2 regions of the Cytobacillus sp. FSL K6-0265 genome follow, and region 2 is predicted to be linked to the other one. Evidence: predicted binding sites of a transcription regulator. Region 2 holds the regulator's gene; the other holds the start of a gene.
The links. Region 2 encodes LexA, which represses DNA repair genes until DNA is damaged. Its sites were predicted from a motif close to CGAACATATGTTCG; they were not measured.
Positions count from the first base shown of each region.

Region 1: parE (DNA topoisomerase IV subunit B) is a predicted target of LexA. The motif match lies at 4,755-4,768, and genes of this name have one in related genera.

Region 1 is NZ_JBBOPE010000001.1:2,138,427-2,146,261, reverse strand. Features, by position in the region: gene parC (DNA topoisomerase IV subunit A) at 125-2,551, opposite strand; gene parE (DNA topoisomerase IV subunit B) at 2,548-4,524, opposite strand; gene MHH73_RS10935 (CoA-binding protein) at 4,852-5,265, opposite strand; gene plsY (glycerol-3-phosphate 1-O-acyltransferase PlsY) at 5,585-6,187, shown strand; gene MHH73_RS10925 (sensor histidine kinase) at 6,549-7,637, shown strand; gene brnQ (branched-chain amino acid transport system II carrier protein) at 7,746-7,835, opposite strand, start outside.
Region 2 is NZ_JBBOPE010000001.1:1,950,789-1,958,623, forward strand. Features, by position in the region: gene MHH73_RS10000 (MerR family transcriptional regulator) at 1-265, shown strand, start outside; gene glnA (type I glutamate--ammonia ligase) at 307-1,641, shown strand; gene MHH73_RS10010 (hypothetical protein) at 2,023-2,322, shown strand; gene MHH73_RS10015 (hypothetical protein) at 2,603-2,941, shown strand; gene MHH73_RS10020 (hypothetical protein) at 3,217-3,549, shown strand; gene MHH73_RS10025 (DUF4257 domain-containing protein) at 4,234-4,518, opposite strand; gene lexA (transcriptional repressor LexA) at 4,714-5,361, opposite strand; gene yneA (cell division suppressor protein YneA) at 5,493-5,825, shown strand; gene MHH73_RS10040 (YneB family resolvase-like protein) at 5,840-6,505, shown strand; gene MHH73_RS10045 (DUF896 domain-containing protein) at 6,978-7,208, shown strand; gene tkt (transketolase) at 7,370-7,835, shown strand, end outside.

The DNA.
Region 1 (7,835 bases), 190 kb from region 2:
CATGCTGACTTTTAATAATATTATACTTACCTAAGTAAAATTCCTTTCAATTCAAGAAATTTTTTAAAAAAAATAAGAGATACCCTTATAAAGAGCATCTCTCATTTTTATTCTAGCACGATGTTTAATCGTTCTTTTCAGTCCATAAATGAATAATGGAACCATTTTCTTCTTCATCCAAAATGAACGATCCATTGGAGTAGCGATCATTGAATCGAAGTTCATTTATTGCGATAGACTCTATTGCTCCTTTTTCACTTTCAACAAATGCCGTTTCATGGTTATTTGTTATCACCATACCGACAATGCGATGCGGATGTTTTTTCAATTCCCGTAACATCACTACACCTCGTTTTGCCCTTGATGTTTGCTCAAACTCTTGCAGTTTCATTTTTTTCACTGCCCCGCGCTGGGTTGCTATGACAATTGCTTCATCTTTTTCATTTTTAATCATTTTTCCAGAAACAACATAATCATCATCTTTTAGATTAATTCCTTTTACACCCGCAGCTCTTGGACCTACTAAGTTTACTTCTTCCTCATGGAATCTGAGGCCATAACCTAAATGAGTCGTGAGAAACACATCATATTCTCCATGTGTTAAGTGAACATCGACAACCTCGTCTTCACCTTTTAAGTTAAGAGCAACAAGCGCTTTAGAGAAACGTTGTGCCTTATATGATTTTAATTCGGTTTTCTTCACCATACCGTTTTTCGTAATAAATAGTAATGTCGCGTTCTCTTGTTCAAAATCAGTAATAGGGATGGCATGAATGATACATTCATCACGATCAATAGCAATGATATTGGCAATATGTTGACCCATGTCCTTCCAACGGATATCAGGTAATTGGTGAACAGGACAATATAAGTAGCTGCCCTTATTCGTAAATAGAAGGAGAACATCGGTTGTATTCATCTCTAGCTTTGTTAATAAACGGTCGGATTCTTTCATCGCTAAATCTTGTCCATTTGAAGCAGAATAAGAACGCTGGCTTGTCCGTTTAATATACCCATCTCTTGTGACAGTAACAATCACATCTTCATTTGCTACAAGAACTTCTAGGTTAATTTTAATTTCTTCTATTTCTGCTTGAATTACTGTTCTTCGATTGTCTTCAAATCGCTTCTTCACTTCACGAAGCTCTTTTTTTATCACTGATGCGAGTTTCTTGTCACTGGCAAGAATCGATGTGAGTTCCTCTACTTTGGCCGCTAGTTCTTCTGCTTCTGCACGCAAAGCTGTAATATCCGTATTCGTCAAACGATAAAGTTGTAATGAGACGATCGCTTCTGCTTGTGGCTCTGTAAATTGATACTCTCTCATCAAGTTCTCTTTCGCATCACGCTTATCTTTTGAAGCACGAATCGTCGCGATGACTTCATCCAATATAGATAACGCCTTTATGAGTCCTTCAACGATATGCTGACGTGTTTGCGCTTTTTCTAAATCGAATTGTGTTCTACGTGTGACAACCTCTTTTCGATGGTCAATATAGGCATCTAATAAGGGAACTAAACCCATCGTTTTCGGATGACGGTTATGAATCGCCACCATATTAAAATTATATGGGATTTGCAGATCAGTATATTTATATAAATAGTGTAAAACACCTTGTGGGTCAGCATCTTTCTTTAATTCAACGACAATTCTCAGCCCAGTACGATCCGTTTCATCACGGACTTCAGCGATTCCTTCGATTTTACGATCGAATCGAAATTCATCCATTTTCTTCACTAAGTTCGCTTTATTGACTTCATAAGGAATTTCAGTAATGACAATTTGCTTTCTACCACCACGAATATCCTCGAAATCTACTTTACCACGGATAATAACCTTACCTTTGCCCGTTTCATAGGCTTTCTTAATACCTTCCACACCTTGTATCATTCCACCGGTAGGAAAATCAGGTCCTTTTATATACTGCATTAAGTCATCGACAGTACTTTGTGGACGATCCATACGATGAATAACAGCATCAATCACTTCTCCGAGGTGATGAGGTGGAATTTCCGTTGCATACCCGGCAGAAATGCCTGTTGATCCATTGACAAGTAAGTTAGGATAACTCGCTGGTAAAACTGTTGGCTCATTCGAAGTATCATCAAAGTTCGGGATAAAATCAACCGTTCTTTTTTCAATATCATTTAAGAGTGCAGAAGAAATAGAAGATAATCTCGCCTCTGTATACCGCATCGCAGCAGGCGGATCATTATCGATACTACCATTATTACCGTGCATTTCAATAAGAAGCTTGCGCAACTTCCAATCTTGACTCATACGCACCATGGCATCATATACAGACGTATCACCATGTGGGTGATAATTACCAATCACATTACCGACCGTTTTTGCCGATTTTCTAAAACCTTTATCATGCGTATTTCCTTCTACATGCATGGCATATAAAATACGACGCTGTACGGGCTTTAGCCCGTCTCTCGCATCAGGTAATGCTCTATCTTGTATAATATATTTACTATATCTGCCAAATCGGTCCCCAAGGACATCTTCTAACGGCAGATCACGAAATTGTTCTGCTTTGTTCATGAATCTAACTCCTCAAGCGTAGAAATGTTTTCATTTTCTAAAATGCTGCCATCTTCTTCTAAGCCAAATGCAACATTGGTTTCAATCCATTTTCTACGCGGTTCAACTTTATCACCCATTAATGTGGTAATTCTACGTTCCGCTCTCGCAGCGTCATCAATTTTCACACGGATGAGCGTTCTCGTTTCCGGATCCATTGTTGTTTCCCATAATTGGTCAGCATTCATTTCACCAAGTCCTTTATAACGCTGAATAATATAGCCTTTACCGACCTTCTTAATCGTATCCGGAAGCTCTTCATCACTCCATGCATACTCTATTACTTCTTTCTTTCCTGAACCTTTACTCACTTTATACAATGGTGGTAAAGCAATATAGACTTTACCTGCTTCAAGTAACGGCTTCATATAGCGGTAAAAGAAGGTCAATAAGAGCACTTGAATATGGGCGCCATCAGTATCAGCATCCGTCATAATAATCACTTTATCGTAATTAATATCTTCAATCGTGAAGTCACCACCGACACCCGCTCCAACAGCGTGTATAATCGTGTTTATTTCTTCATTTTTAAAGATATCTGCGAGTTTCGCCTTCTCAGTATTTATTACCTTACCCCTTAAGGGCAATACCGCTTGAAACCTTCTATCGCGCCCTTGCTTTGCTGAACCACCTGCAGAGTCACCCTCTACTAAATATAATTCGTTTCTTTCTGGGTTACGTGATTGAGCAGGTGTCAGCTTCCCTGATAAAACCGCTTCAGCGCGTTTCTTCTTTTTCCCGCCTCTAGCGTCTTCTCTCGCTTTACGTGCTGCTTCTCTTGCTTGAAAAGCTCTAATTGCTTTCTTAATTAATAAAGAGCTTGTCTCTGGATTTTCTTCAAGGAAATAGGAGAGGTGCTCTGATACAACGGCATCGACTGCTGAACGTGCTTCACTTGTGCCGAGCTTACCCTTTGTTTGTCCTTCAAATTGTAAAAGTCCTTCGGGTACACGTACGGAGACAATCGCTGCGAAACCTTCTCTTAAATCGGTTCCTTCTAAGTTCTTATCTTTCTCTTTTAACAGCTGGACTTTGCGGGCATATTCATTGAACACCCTGGTCATCGCTGTTTTAGCTCCAGCTTCGTGCGTCCCTCCATCTTTCGTACGAACATTATTCACAAAAGAAAGGACATTTTCTGAAAAACCATCATTAAATTGGAAGGCAAAATCAACTTCAATGCCGTTATGCTCGCCTTCAAAACTAACTACTGGATGGAGCGTGTCTTTTTCTTCATTTAGGTACTGAACGAAAGCTTCAATTCCGTTTTCATAATGGTAAATCTCTTTAAGATCATGACGTTCATCCGTTATTTCGATTTTCATCCCTTTTAAAAGAAAAGCGGATTCTCGTAATCGTTCACTTAACACTTCAAAATTATATGTAGTTGTTGAAAAAATCGTGGGATCTGGTTTAAAGTGGATCGTTGTCCCGACTTGATTCGTTTTGCCAACTTTCTCAAGCGTTGTTACTGCCTTTCCACCGTTTTCAAATCGCTGTTCATAAACAAGTCCATCACGTTTAATTTTTACAACTAGCCATTGGGATAAGGCATTAACAACTGATGCACCCACACCATGAAGTCCACCACTTGTTTTGTATCCACCTTGGCCAAACTTCCCTCCAGCGTGCAACACAGTCAATATGACTTCGGTTGTAGGCTTGCCCATTTTGTGCATTCCGGTCGGCATTCCCCGACCTTTATCTTGAACACTAATTGAATTGTCTTTATGTATTTTGACAATGATATGATCGCCGAAACCTGCGAGTGCTTCATCTACAGCGTTATCGACTATTTCGTATACAAGGTGGTGTAACCCTCTTGCATCCGTACTTCCAATGTACATTCCGGGACGTTTTCTAACAGCTTCTAATCCCTCAAGTACTTGTATGGCATCATCATTATAGTCAAATACTTCCTGATTTTTTGCCACAAGCATTCCCCTTTCATCTCTTCAAAAACCGTCTATTGTCTATCAATCCGAGTTGGCAATAGAGTTTGATTATATCATAACCGCCTCTTTATGCACCTCTCTACATTAGATATCGGTTTATTATTCCATTCTTATTCACTATATTCCTTCTTAATCATGCGAGTAGTATGCATATATGTTCCTCATTGTAACATGCTTTAAAGATAGATATACTGTTGCAACAAGGAATAAGAACAAACGTTCTAATCATTATATCATATTTTCTCTACTAATCCGCTTATGAAAGAAAAAGCATGAAATCAAATTCATGATCCCATGCTACAAATGTTATTTTGTTAGCGCATGCTCTACTTTAATGCATCGATCCATGATCACGGTATAACCAGCATCACTTAATTGCTGAAATACACCTTCATCTACAACACCTAGCTGAGTCCAAAAAATGGGACAATCAATATTTTGAAATTCACTTGCAAGACTTGGCAAATATTCTGAACGTCTAAAGACATTAACAATATCCACTTTGCCTTCTATTTCAGCTAATGATGCAACCGCTTTTACACCTAATACTTCCTTAATTTTCGGGTTAACAGGAATAATTTCGTAACCACTTTTTTGCATCGCTTCACTTACCATATAGGATGTGCGATTAGGGTTATCACTTAATCCTACGACGGCAATCCTCTTTGCTTGTTTTAACAACTTTCCAATTTCAGTTCTTGTTGGGTTTTCTATACTCAATACATTCACCTCTTATTTTGAACTCTACACTATTTTATCTGAATTAAAGTATAAATGCGAATAGATCGCAATTCTGTTCTTTCTAACATAATATCGTCATCTCTTTTATACAGCTTTCTTTCTCGCTAAATTTACGCCATACCGCTTAACAAAAATGTTCTTTTCTACTAATTTTACTCATATATCTATTTAACATTCGTTTCATAATAAAGGAATCAATCTTGGCACTTGAAAAGATAATTTAAATGCAACATAGTACATTCACTTATTTACATGGTACAATATAAGAACTGTATTTTTATTCCGTGGGGGAGAGTTTATGACATTTGAAGTAATCATCGTTTTTCTTATTGCTTATTTAATTGGTTCCATTCCATCTGGATTAATCATTGGTAAAGTGTTTTATGGCATTGATATCCGTGAGCATGGTAGTGGTAACCTTGGTGGGACAAACACTTTCCGAACGCTAGGGAAAAAAGCAGGGTTTACCGTTACACTTGCAGATATCCTAAAAGGTACAATAGCTGCTGGAGTATTACCTATCTTCTTTGATATTGATATACATACAGTGATTATAGGGATTTTTGCTGTTATTGGACATATGTATCCGATATTTGCAGGATTCAAAGGTGGTAAAGCTGTTGCTACATCTGCAGGTGTTGTGCTGGCGTTCGTGCCTGTTATGTTTGCGGTCATATTAGTTGTATTTTTCATCTCGCTTCTCACTACTAAATATGTTTCATTATCATCAATGATTGCTGGTATTGCAGGATTGATTTATTCAATTATTCTCGGTGATCCAATTTTAATCATAGTGATTGCCTTAATGACATCGTTCATCATTTATCGACATCGTACAAATATTAAAAGGATTGTCAATAAAACCGAACCAAAGGTCAATTTATTCAAAAAGAAAAGATAGACATCCAAAAGACAGCGTTAAGGAATGCTGTCTTTTTCTTATCTATCCATTTCTTTACTAGGTAGAATGACGTGAGTCTTTTCTCTAATCAATCCTAAAAAATCCCTTTAACGAATGAAAACGGTGATTGAAAGCCATTGAATGACTTTGGTATGATAAGATTAATCATTCCAACTTTGCTATTTATTTAAAAATATGACATTTTAACTCAAGTACATAACAAAATATGTAGAGAAGTTTCGTGTTTTTTTCTCAATATACATCTTTTTCTAACATATATTGCAATTTCTTCTAATAGAATAAAAGAGCATGACATTAAATACTACTTCCACATGACAAACAATGGTAAGGATGATAAGAAATGAAATTAACTGAGATTGTCTTAAAAGAACTACCATTTCCATACTTCTTAATTGACAACAATAATCACGTGGTTTCAACATCTATAGTTAATCAACATACAATCATTGGTACCCCATTCACACAATTAATGAATTACGAAGATGTCGAACAATTTAATGTAATACGCAAGAAAAAAGCAGTTCTTAATTTACAGCTATTTTTCGGTAACGGGTATCACAATTATCGCGTCTATACGATTCCAGAGGAAGAATCATGTCATTTATTTTGCTATCCCTTATTTCATTCATTATCTGCTGACCATAACTATCAAACACAACAATTGGAACAGAAACTTCTCAGATTTAGTTTAGAACTGAATGAAAAAAAGAAAATCATTCATGAAACAGCTTCTCAGATTAATGAAGCAAATTTCACAAATGAATACGCACAAAATTTAAGTACACTTGCAGCATCTATGGCACACGAAATCCGCAATCCACTTACAACAGTTAAAGGTTTTTTACAATTGTTAAAACCCTATCTCAATGAGTCAGGGAAAAATCAATATGTTGATATTGCTCTAGATGAGATTAATCGTGCCAATGACATTATCCATGAGTTTTTAAATGCAGCAAAACCAACAGACAATATTAAAGAACGTATTTCTATTAATAAACTTGTCCACGATACTTTCCTGTTGTTTCAAAGTGAAGCGATTTTAAAAAATACAGCACTCACATTCCAATTATCAAAAGATGACCCGTATATAAATGGAAACGCCAAGCAATTAAAACAAGTATTAGTCAATCTAATTAAAAATGCACTCGAATCATTTGATACAGTGGAGCAACACCAAGAAAATACGATTAAAATCTCTGTTAGAAGTACAGATGAAACCTGTATAATCGTTATAAAAGATACGGGTTATGGGATGAATGAAGAGACATTAGAAAAGCTTTTTCAACCTTTTTATTCTACTAAAACAACGGGCACAGGCATTGGGTTATCCATCTGCAAAAGAATTATTGAACAACATAATGGGTGGATTAACATTTCATCTGAAATGAATGTAGGTACAACCATTACAATTACATTACCGCTTGATTAAGATCATACATACAGAGTTGAGAGATGAACTTAACATATCTGAATAATCAGCATTGTCCTTATATCAATAAAAGAAGCCTCCATTTTAGTCGGAGGCTTCTTTTTCTCTTTAAATGACTTGTTCTTTTTCATCCTCAACTTTTTTCCGTTGAAATAAGCCAATAATCATTCCTATAACAGCGCCTATAAATGCAGGTAA
Region 2 (7,835 bases):
GTATTCATTGAATGATATTGATAAATTGCTAGAAATCAAAGATTTAATTGATCAAGGTGTCAATATGGCGGGAATAAAGCAACTATTTACAGTGAAACAACAACAAGAGATGGATGAACAAGCATTTAAGAAGCAAGAAGAAAAAGTGAGACATGATTTGTCAGATGATGAATTGAGAAAGCTTTTGCGTAAAGAATTTATGCAAGCAGGTAGGTTTACTCGATCGTCTTTAAGACAAGGTGATTTATCACGCTTTTTCCATTAAAATAAAAAATCTTTTCTTGACTTTAAAGGAGGAAACACAAGGTGGCAAAATTCACTAAAGAAGATATCAGACGTATTGCTAAAGAAGAAAATGTAAAATTTATCAGATTACAATTTACTGACATTTTAGGAACAATTAAAAACGTAGAGATTCCAATTAGTCAGCTTGAAAAAGCTTTGGACAATAAAATGATGTTCGATGGTTCCTCAATTGAAGGTTTCGTTCGTATTGAAGAATCAGATATGTATTTATTCCCAGACTTAGACACTTGGGTAGTCTTCCCTTGGACAGCTGAAAAAGGAAAAGTAGCACGTTTAATCTGCGATATTTATAATTCAGATGGTACGCCATTCGCGGGAGACCCACGTAATAACTTAAAAAGAATCCTTAAAGAAATGGAAGACCTCGGTTTTACAGATTTCAATCTTGGACCTGAACCAGAATTCTTCTTATTTAAGTTAGATCAACAAGGTGAACCAACTTTAGAACTTAATGATAATGGTGGTTATTTTGATTTAGCTCCAACAGACTTAGGTGAAAATTGCCGTCGTGATATCGTTCTTGAGCTTGAAGAAATGGGCTTTGAAATTGAAGCTTCTCACCATGAAGTGGCTCCAGGGCAACATGAAATCGATTTTAAATATGCTGATGCATTATCAGCGTGTGATAACATCCAAACATTTAAATTAGTCGTTAAAACAATTGCACGTAAACACGGTTTACACGCAACATTTATGCCAAAACCATTATTCGGTGTGAACGGATCAGGTATGCACTGTAACGTTTCTTTATTTAAAGATGGTGTAAATGCATTCTATGATACAAAAGGTGATTTAGAACTTAGTGATACAGCACGTAATTTTATTGCAGGTATCATTAACCATGCACCAAGTTTCACAGCTGTAACAAATCCAACAGTAAACTCTTTCAAACGTTTAGTGCCTGGATATGAAGCTCCTTGTTATGTTGCTTGGTCTGCAAGAAACCGTTCACCACTTATTCGTATCCCAGCATCACGTGGTGTCAGTACACGTGTAGAAGTACGTAGTGTGGATCCAGCTGCAAATCCTTATCTTGCAATGGCTGTTCTTCTTAAAGCTGGGTTAGATGGCGTGAAAAACAACCTAACACCACCAGCTCCAGTAGATCGTAATATCTATGTGATGAGCAAAGAAGAGCGTGAAGCTGAAGGCATTAAAGATCTTCCAGCTACACTTTATAGCGCGCTAGAACTTCTTAAACAAGATGAAGTAATGGTTGCTGCACTTGGTGAACATATTCTTGAACACTTTATCGAAGCAAAAGAAATTGAGTGGGATATGTTCCGTACGCAAGTTCACCCATGGGAACGCGAGCAATATTTACAAATGTATTAATAAAATTAACCCCTCTACCACTATGGTTTGAGGGGGTTTTGTTTTGCTCAAATAAAATTCATGACCAACTAATTATTCTGTTGACCAAAATAAGACCAAAAAATGTGACTGTAGGTAAACTCGATGTAATCGAGGTACCTGCGGTTTTTTTGTATTAAAAATAGAAGAAAGTAAAGTGGTGAGGAGAGGTCTTAAGACATTCATTTTGAACCTTATTCCTTTTATAGAATGGACCTTAACGTCGCTTTTCCATGCATTTAAAAAAATCTAAAAGATGTCATATAAAACATAAAATGGTCTTTTAACAAGGTGATATAGCCCGTACAACTCTTCATCTTCCACATATAGTATTAACATAATCATAGAAAGGAGGATGAGAATATGGGATATAAAAATCAAAACTATTCAGATTCATATGGATATGATCATAACGATTGTGGCTGCGATGAATTCTTTAGAAACATTTCCCGTGGTGAGGATGTGAAAGTATTCCTTAAAGGCGGCGGCCATGTTTTCGGAGAGTTTATCGATGTTCGTGGAAATTTAGTTTTCCTAGCAAAAGCTAACTGTCATCGTCGCGATGATCGTCACGATGATCGCCACAAAGATTGTTGCGACAAGAAAGATCGTGTAAGGATTACTACGATCTGTTGTGATGATATCGTTGCAGTTGAAGTCTAAAGAAACACCTTAGTAAGAGTCCTTTTTTATGTGTCTTAGAGGAAGTTATTGCAAGGGATATAACTGCTTCTTCACTTCGTATCTATTTAATAAATACTAAAAGGACTCTGCTCAAAGCAGCCATAACGGCTGCTTTTTTATATTAGTTAGAGTAGACTCGAAAAACTAAAAGAAGATACAAAGAGAAAATAAAATGGTCTCTTAACAGGGTGAGATAGCCCGTACAACTCTTCATTTTCCACATATAGTATTAACATAATCATAGAAAGGAGGAAGAGATATGGGATATAATAATTGTTTTTTTGGTAGAAGCCCAAGATATTCAGACTCATATGGATATAATAACAACAATTGTGGTTGTGGCAATTACAGTAAAGACGACAATAAGGATTGTGGCTGTGATGAGTTCTTTAAGAACATTTCCCGTGGTGAGGATGTGAGAGTTTTTCTTAAAGGCGGCGACCATGTATCAGGAGAATTCATCGATGTTCGTGGAAATTTAGTCTTCCTAGCAAAAGCAGAATGTCATCATCACGATGATTGTTGTTGTGACAAGAAAGGTCGAGTAAAAATCACTACAATCTGTTGTGATAATATCGTTGCAGTTGAAACTCGATAATTAAGATTCTTCTTTATTGTATCATCGAGGAATTAAGGCAATAGGATATAACAGTTTCATATCATCATTCAACTTGCTATCTATTTAAGAGATACTAAAAAGGATCTAGCTCAAAGCAGCCATAACGGCTGCTTCTTTATTTAGTTAGGGTAGAAAGATTAAAAGATAGAAACATAGAGCAAATAAAATGGTCTCTTAACAGGGTGGTATAGCCCGTACAACTGCAAGACCATCCACATATAGTATTAACATAATCATAGAAAGGAGGAAGAGGTATGGGATATAATAATTGTTTTTTTGGTAGAAGCCCAAGATATTCAGACTCATACGGATATGACAACAATAATTATGGTTGTGGTAATTACAGCAAAGACGACAATAACGATTGTGGCTGCGATGAGTTTTTTAAGAACATTTCCCGTGGTGAAGATGTGAAGGTTTTTCTTAAAGGTGGCGGCCATGTGTTCGGAGAGTTTATCGATGTTCGTGGAAATTTAGTCTTCTTAGCAAAAGCGGAATGTCATCGTCACGATGATTGTTGTGACAAGAAAGGTCGTGTAAGAATCACTACGATCTGTTGTGATGATATTGTTGCAGTTGAGGTATAAGGCACTGAGGAAAACCCGATAGTTGAGAGTGCTTTTACAGTGTTTTAGCGGAAGTTAATTTATGAGAAAATAACTATTGCGGATACTAAAAAACATCTTTAAAACCAATCTTAACGGTTGCTTCACTTGTAGACAAACTCCTTATATTGAGTTTGTCTACAGTCCTATCTATTAATTAATAGGAAGAAAAACTATAACAATGATGCTAGATAATCGAAATCAATGAGAAATAGTTGCTTGAAGCGATCCTCAACCTGTGGATGACTTGGTTCGTGAAATCAAGATAGCTATTAATTCCTAATAGATGATGAATTGAATATAAAGTGTATGTATTTTGAAGTAGATTGTTCTATTTACCCATCAACTGGATCAAATGAACATTTATTCCATTAAACCATCAGTTTTTCATGAAAAGACATGATGTTTTATCGCCCCATAAAACATCATGTAGAAGGTAGTCAAGTGATTCTAAGATCTGTGTAAGACATACATACTACAATTTAAGAAGCAACTCATCGTAAAACGATGATGTGTTATATCCCTTCATAAATGTGAAATTGAACAGTCTGAGCAGGTATTTCTAGCGCTTAGTTCTTATAATAGTAGGTGAAAAATGAGGTTGTCTAGATATTATTTGTTCTTTTTATATACAACAAAAAACCGTTCATAAGAACGGAATAAAATTTATTCGTGATCTTTTACTTTTAGGGTATCTAATAATTTTAAGATACCCTCTCCTCCCATACCAGAAACGAGAGAGATGATGAAAACAGCAGTGGGGGAATCCGGTGTTGTTGTCACAATGACAAATACGGCCGCCAGTCCTCCTAGTAAGATGTCTTCTAAGAACCCTAAATAAATGAATTTTTTCGTCATCCGTGGCTTGACTAGTTTGCCTAACCTCTGCAAATGCCCTGCAACACCGACAATTCCACCAATCAACGCAGCGAAGAGAATGTTCATTAACATTTTTCCTTCACACTCCTAAAGCCGAGATTTTTTTGCGACCTTAGGTTGATTCTTGGTGTAAATTTCATTATAATATATTTTTGTCTCCATGTAATGATTCTATTTTACTGAATTTTTCAAATTTAATAATTGGATGCGTAACATATAAAGATAATTGCAACGATTAAAAAGGAGTGTCAAAAATGACACTCTTTTTTAATGAATTTGGCGATAAACACCAATAACTTTGCCTAAAATAGATACATTATGCAAAATAATCGGCTCCATAGTAGGGTTTTCTGGTTGTAGGCGAATAAAGTTCTTCTCTTTAAAGAATCGCTTAACCGTGGCCTCGTCATCTTCCGTCATAGCAACGACGATTTCTCCATTATTTGCTGTTTGTTGCTGCTTGACTATGACATAATCACCATCTAATATGCCAGCTTCAATCATACTTTCTCCCATAATTTCAAGCATGAAGATATTTTCGTCACTCGGAGCCATTCTTTCAGGTAAAGGAAAATATTCCTCAACATTCTCAATCGCAGTAATAGGTTGACCAGCAGTAACCTTACCGATAATAGGAACGTTCACTGTTTGCACTTTAGGAATTGGATTGCTCTCTTCTAAATTTAATACTTCAATGGCACGGGGTTTTGTTGGATCTCGACGAATAAGCCCTTTACTCTCTAGTCTGGCTAGATGACCGTGTACGGTTGAACTTGAAGCTAGTCCAACAGCTTCGCCTATTTCCCTAACAGACGGTGGATACCCTTTTTGTTTTACTTCATCCTTTATAAAATTCAATATATCTTGCTGCCTCTTAGATAATTTCACGCTATCACGCACCTTCGTCAATATCATTAAGCTTATTATACCACCAGTAGAAAACAGATACAAACATAAGTTCGAATTTTCTTGTTGACAGAAACAAGTGTTCGCATTATACTAAAATCATCAAATCGAACATATATTCTATTCAGGGGTGACAATTAATGATAAAACAATTGTGGAATTCTTATAGTTATGCTATTATTCTTATCGCTTTTAGTTTCGGTATGGCTTTCCTATTATTTTTGAACACTGGTAATGCAAATCAGGAGGAGTATGTAAAGGTTGAAGTAAAACAAGGGGATTCTTTATGGAAAATTGCGGAGGATTTTAGAGATGCCCATAATATGTCTTCTAAAGATTTTGTTGCTTGGGTAGAAGAATTTAATCATATACATTTAGGTGAAATACATCCTGGTGATACGGTATATCTTCCCATTACAGATGGTGAAATAATATCTGAAACCAATTTAGCTAGTGTGATATTAGAAGACTAAAGGAATGAATGAGAATGAATGTAATTATATATTGTAGGGTGAGCACGACGAAGGATACACAGGAAACGTCCCTTGCTAGACAAGAAGAAGAACTTTTACATTTAGCGAGAATGAAGGATATGATTGTAGTTGAAGTGATACGTGAGAAAGCAAGTGGCTATGATTTAGAAAGAATAGGTGTGCTGCAATTATTAGAGTTACTAAAACAGAAACAAGCGGAGGCTGTTCTTATTCAAGATGAAACCAGGATTGGAAGAGGCAATGCTAAAATCGCCATCTTACATTGTATACTTAAAGAAAATGGGAAGATTTTTACAATTGCCCATAACGGGGAATTGCAACTTTCAGATTCAGATTCTATGGTATTACAGATTGTTAGCATGGTTGAAGAATATCAAAGAAAACTACATAATGTAAAAATTAAAAGAGGGATGCAAAAAGCTGTTCAAAAAGGCTTTCGACCTGAAAAAAATTTAAAAAACCAAGGTAATATAAACGGCAGAGAACGAATAGAAGTACCAATTGAAGAAATAGTAAAATTGAGAAAAAACAACCTTACTTTTGCAGAAATTGCTGCAACGTTAAGAGGCTTTGGTTATAAAGTATCTAAAGCGACCGTTAACCGTAGATATAATGAATATATAGATGAAATAGAGCTGGTGGATCATGAACCATCATGATACAAATCTAATATGTCACTTAATTTGATTGCGCAATATATTTTAAAACTGAAAGACGAAGATATCTTGTTTTGCTCCCAAGAAAAAAGCATACTGAAAGATCCTTCAATTGTTGAGTTCATGCACCATCATTGGAGGGAAATAACGTAAATTGTGAATGGTTATCTGTGCTCCTAAGATTAATCCATGTTTTTTTACATTAAACGATAGTGAAAGTATATTTCCTCATTCCCCTTACTTCCATACGCTTCCTACATTAAATAGATTCATATTTTTCAAAAGAGCACAATGATACATAGCTTTACCAAATCTTAAAGCAATACTTTACCAACGTATTATCGTCTGAAAATTATAGTGAAAAACATGATTGTAAACTGCTTTCTTGTCAAATGCATTCATATTTAGTAATATGGCTATTAAGTATCTTCTCCATATGGTTGAAGACTTTTTGGATGGGAAGGAGTGTAACACAATGATTTCAAAAGAAAAATTAGCGAGAATTAATTCGCTTGCCAAGAAAGCAAAGACGGAAGGTTTATCAGAATTAGAGGCAAAGGAACAATCTAAATTAAGAAAAGAATATTTAGAAAAGTTTAGAGCTTCTATGTTAAATACATTAAAAGGTGTTACTGTTATTGACCCTGAAGGTAATGATGTTACACCAGATAAGTTAAAGCGTGAACAAAATAAACCACTTCACTAAGATTGTGTTTATAAATTTTAAAAGGAAACTGTAACGAGCAGTTTCCTTTGTTGTTGTTGTTTTATATGACAATTATATAATATTTTACCTTTCTGGTTGTAACTGAAGGTGAAAGTCTATTATATTTAATTTGTAGGATATATATTGAAAGGATGTCGTTCATGTTCAACAAAACAGATGCTTTATCAATTAGCGCCATAAGAACATTGTCAATCGATGCAGTCGAGAAGGCAAACTCTGGTCATCCAGGAATGCCAATGGGAGCTGCGCCAATGGCGTATACTTTATGGACAAAGTTTATGAATCATAATCCCAAAAATCCTGATTGGTTTAATCGTGATCGCTTCGTGTTATCTGCAGGTCATGGGTCTATGCTATTGTATAGTCTCCTTCATTTATCGGGATATGATCTTTCTTTAGATGATATTAAGGAATTTCGCCAGTGGGGTAGTAAAACACCAGGACATCCTGAATTTGGCCATACACCAGGTGTAGATGCCACAACAGGTCCATTAGGACAAGGGATTGCCATGGCAGTTGGGATGGCAATGGCAGAAAGCCACCTATCAGCTGAATATAATAAAGATGGCTACAATGTAGTAGACCACTATACATATAGTATATGCG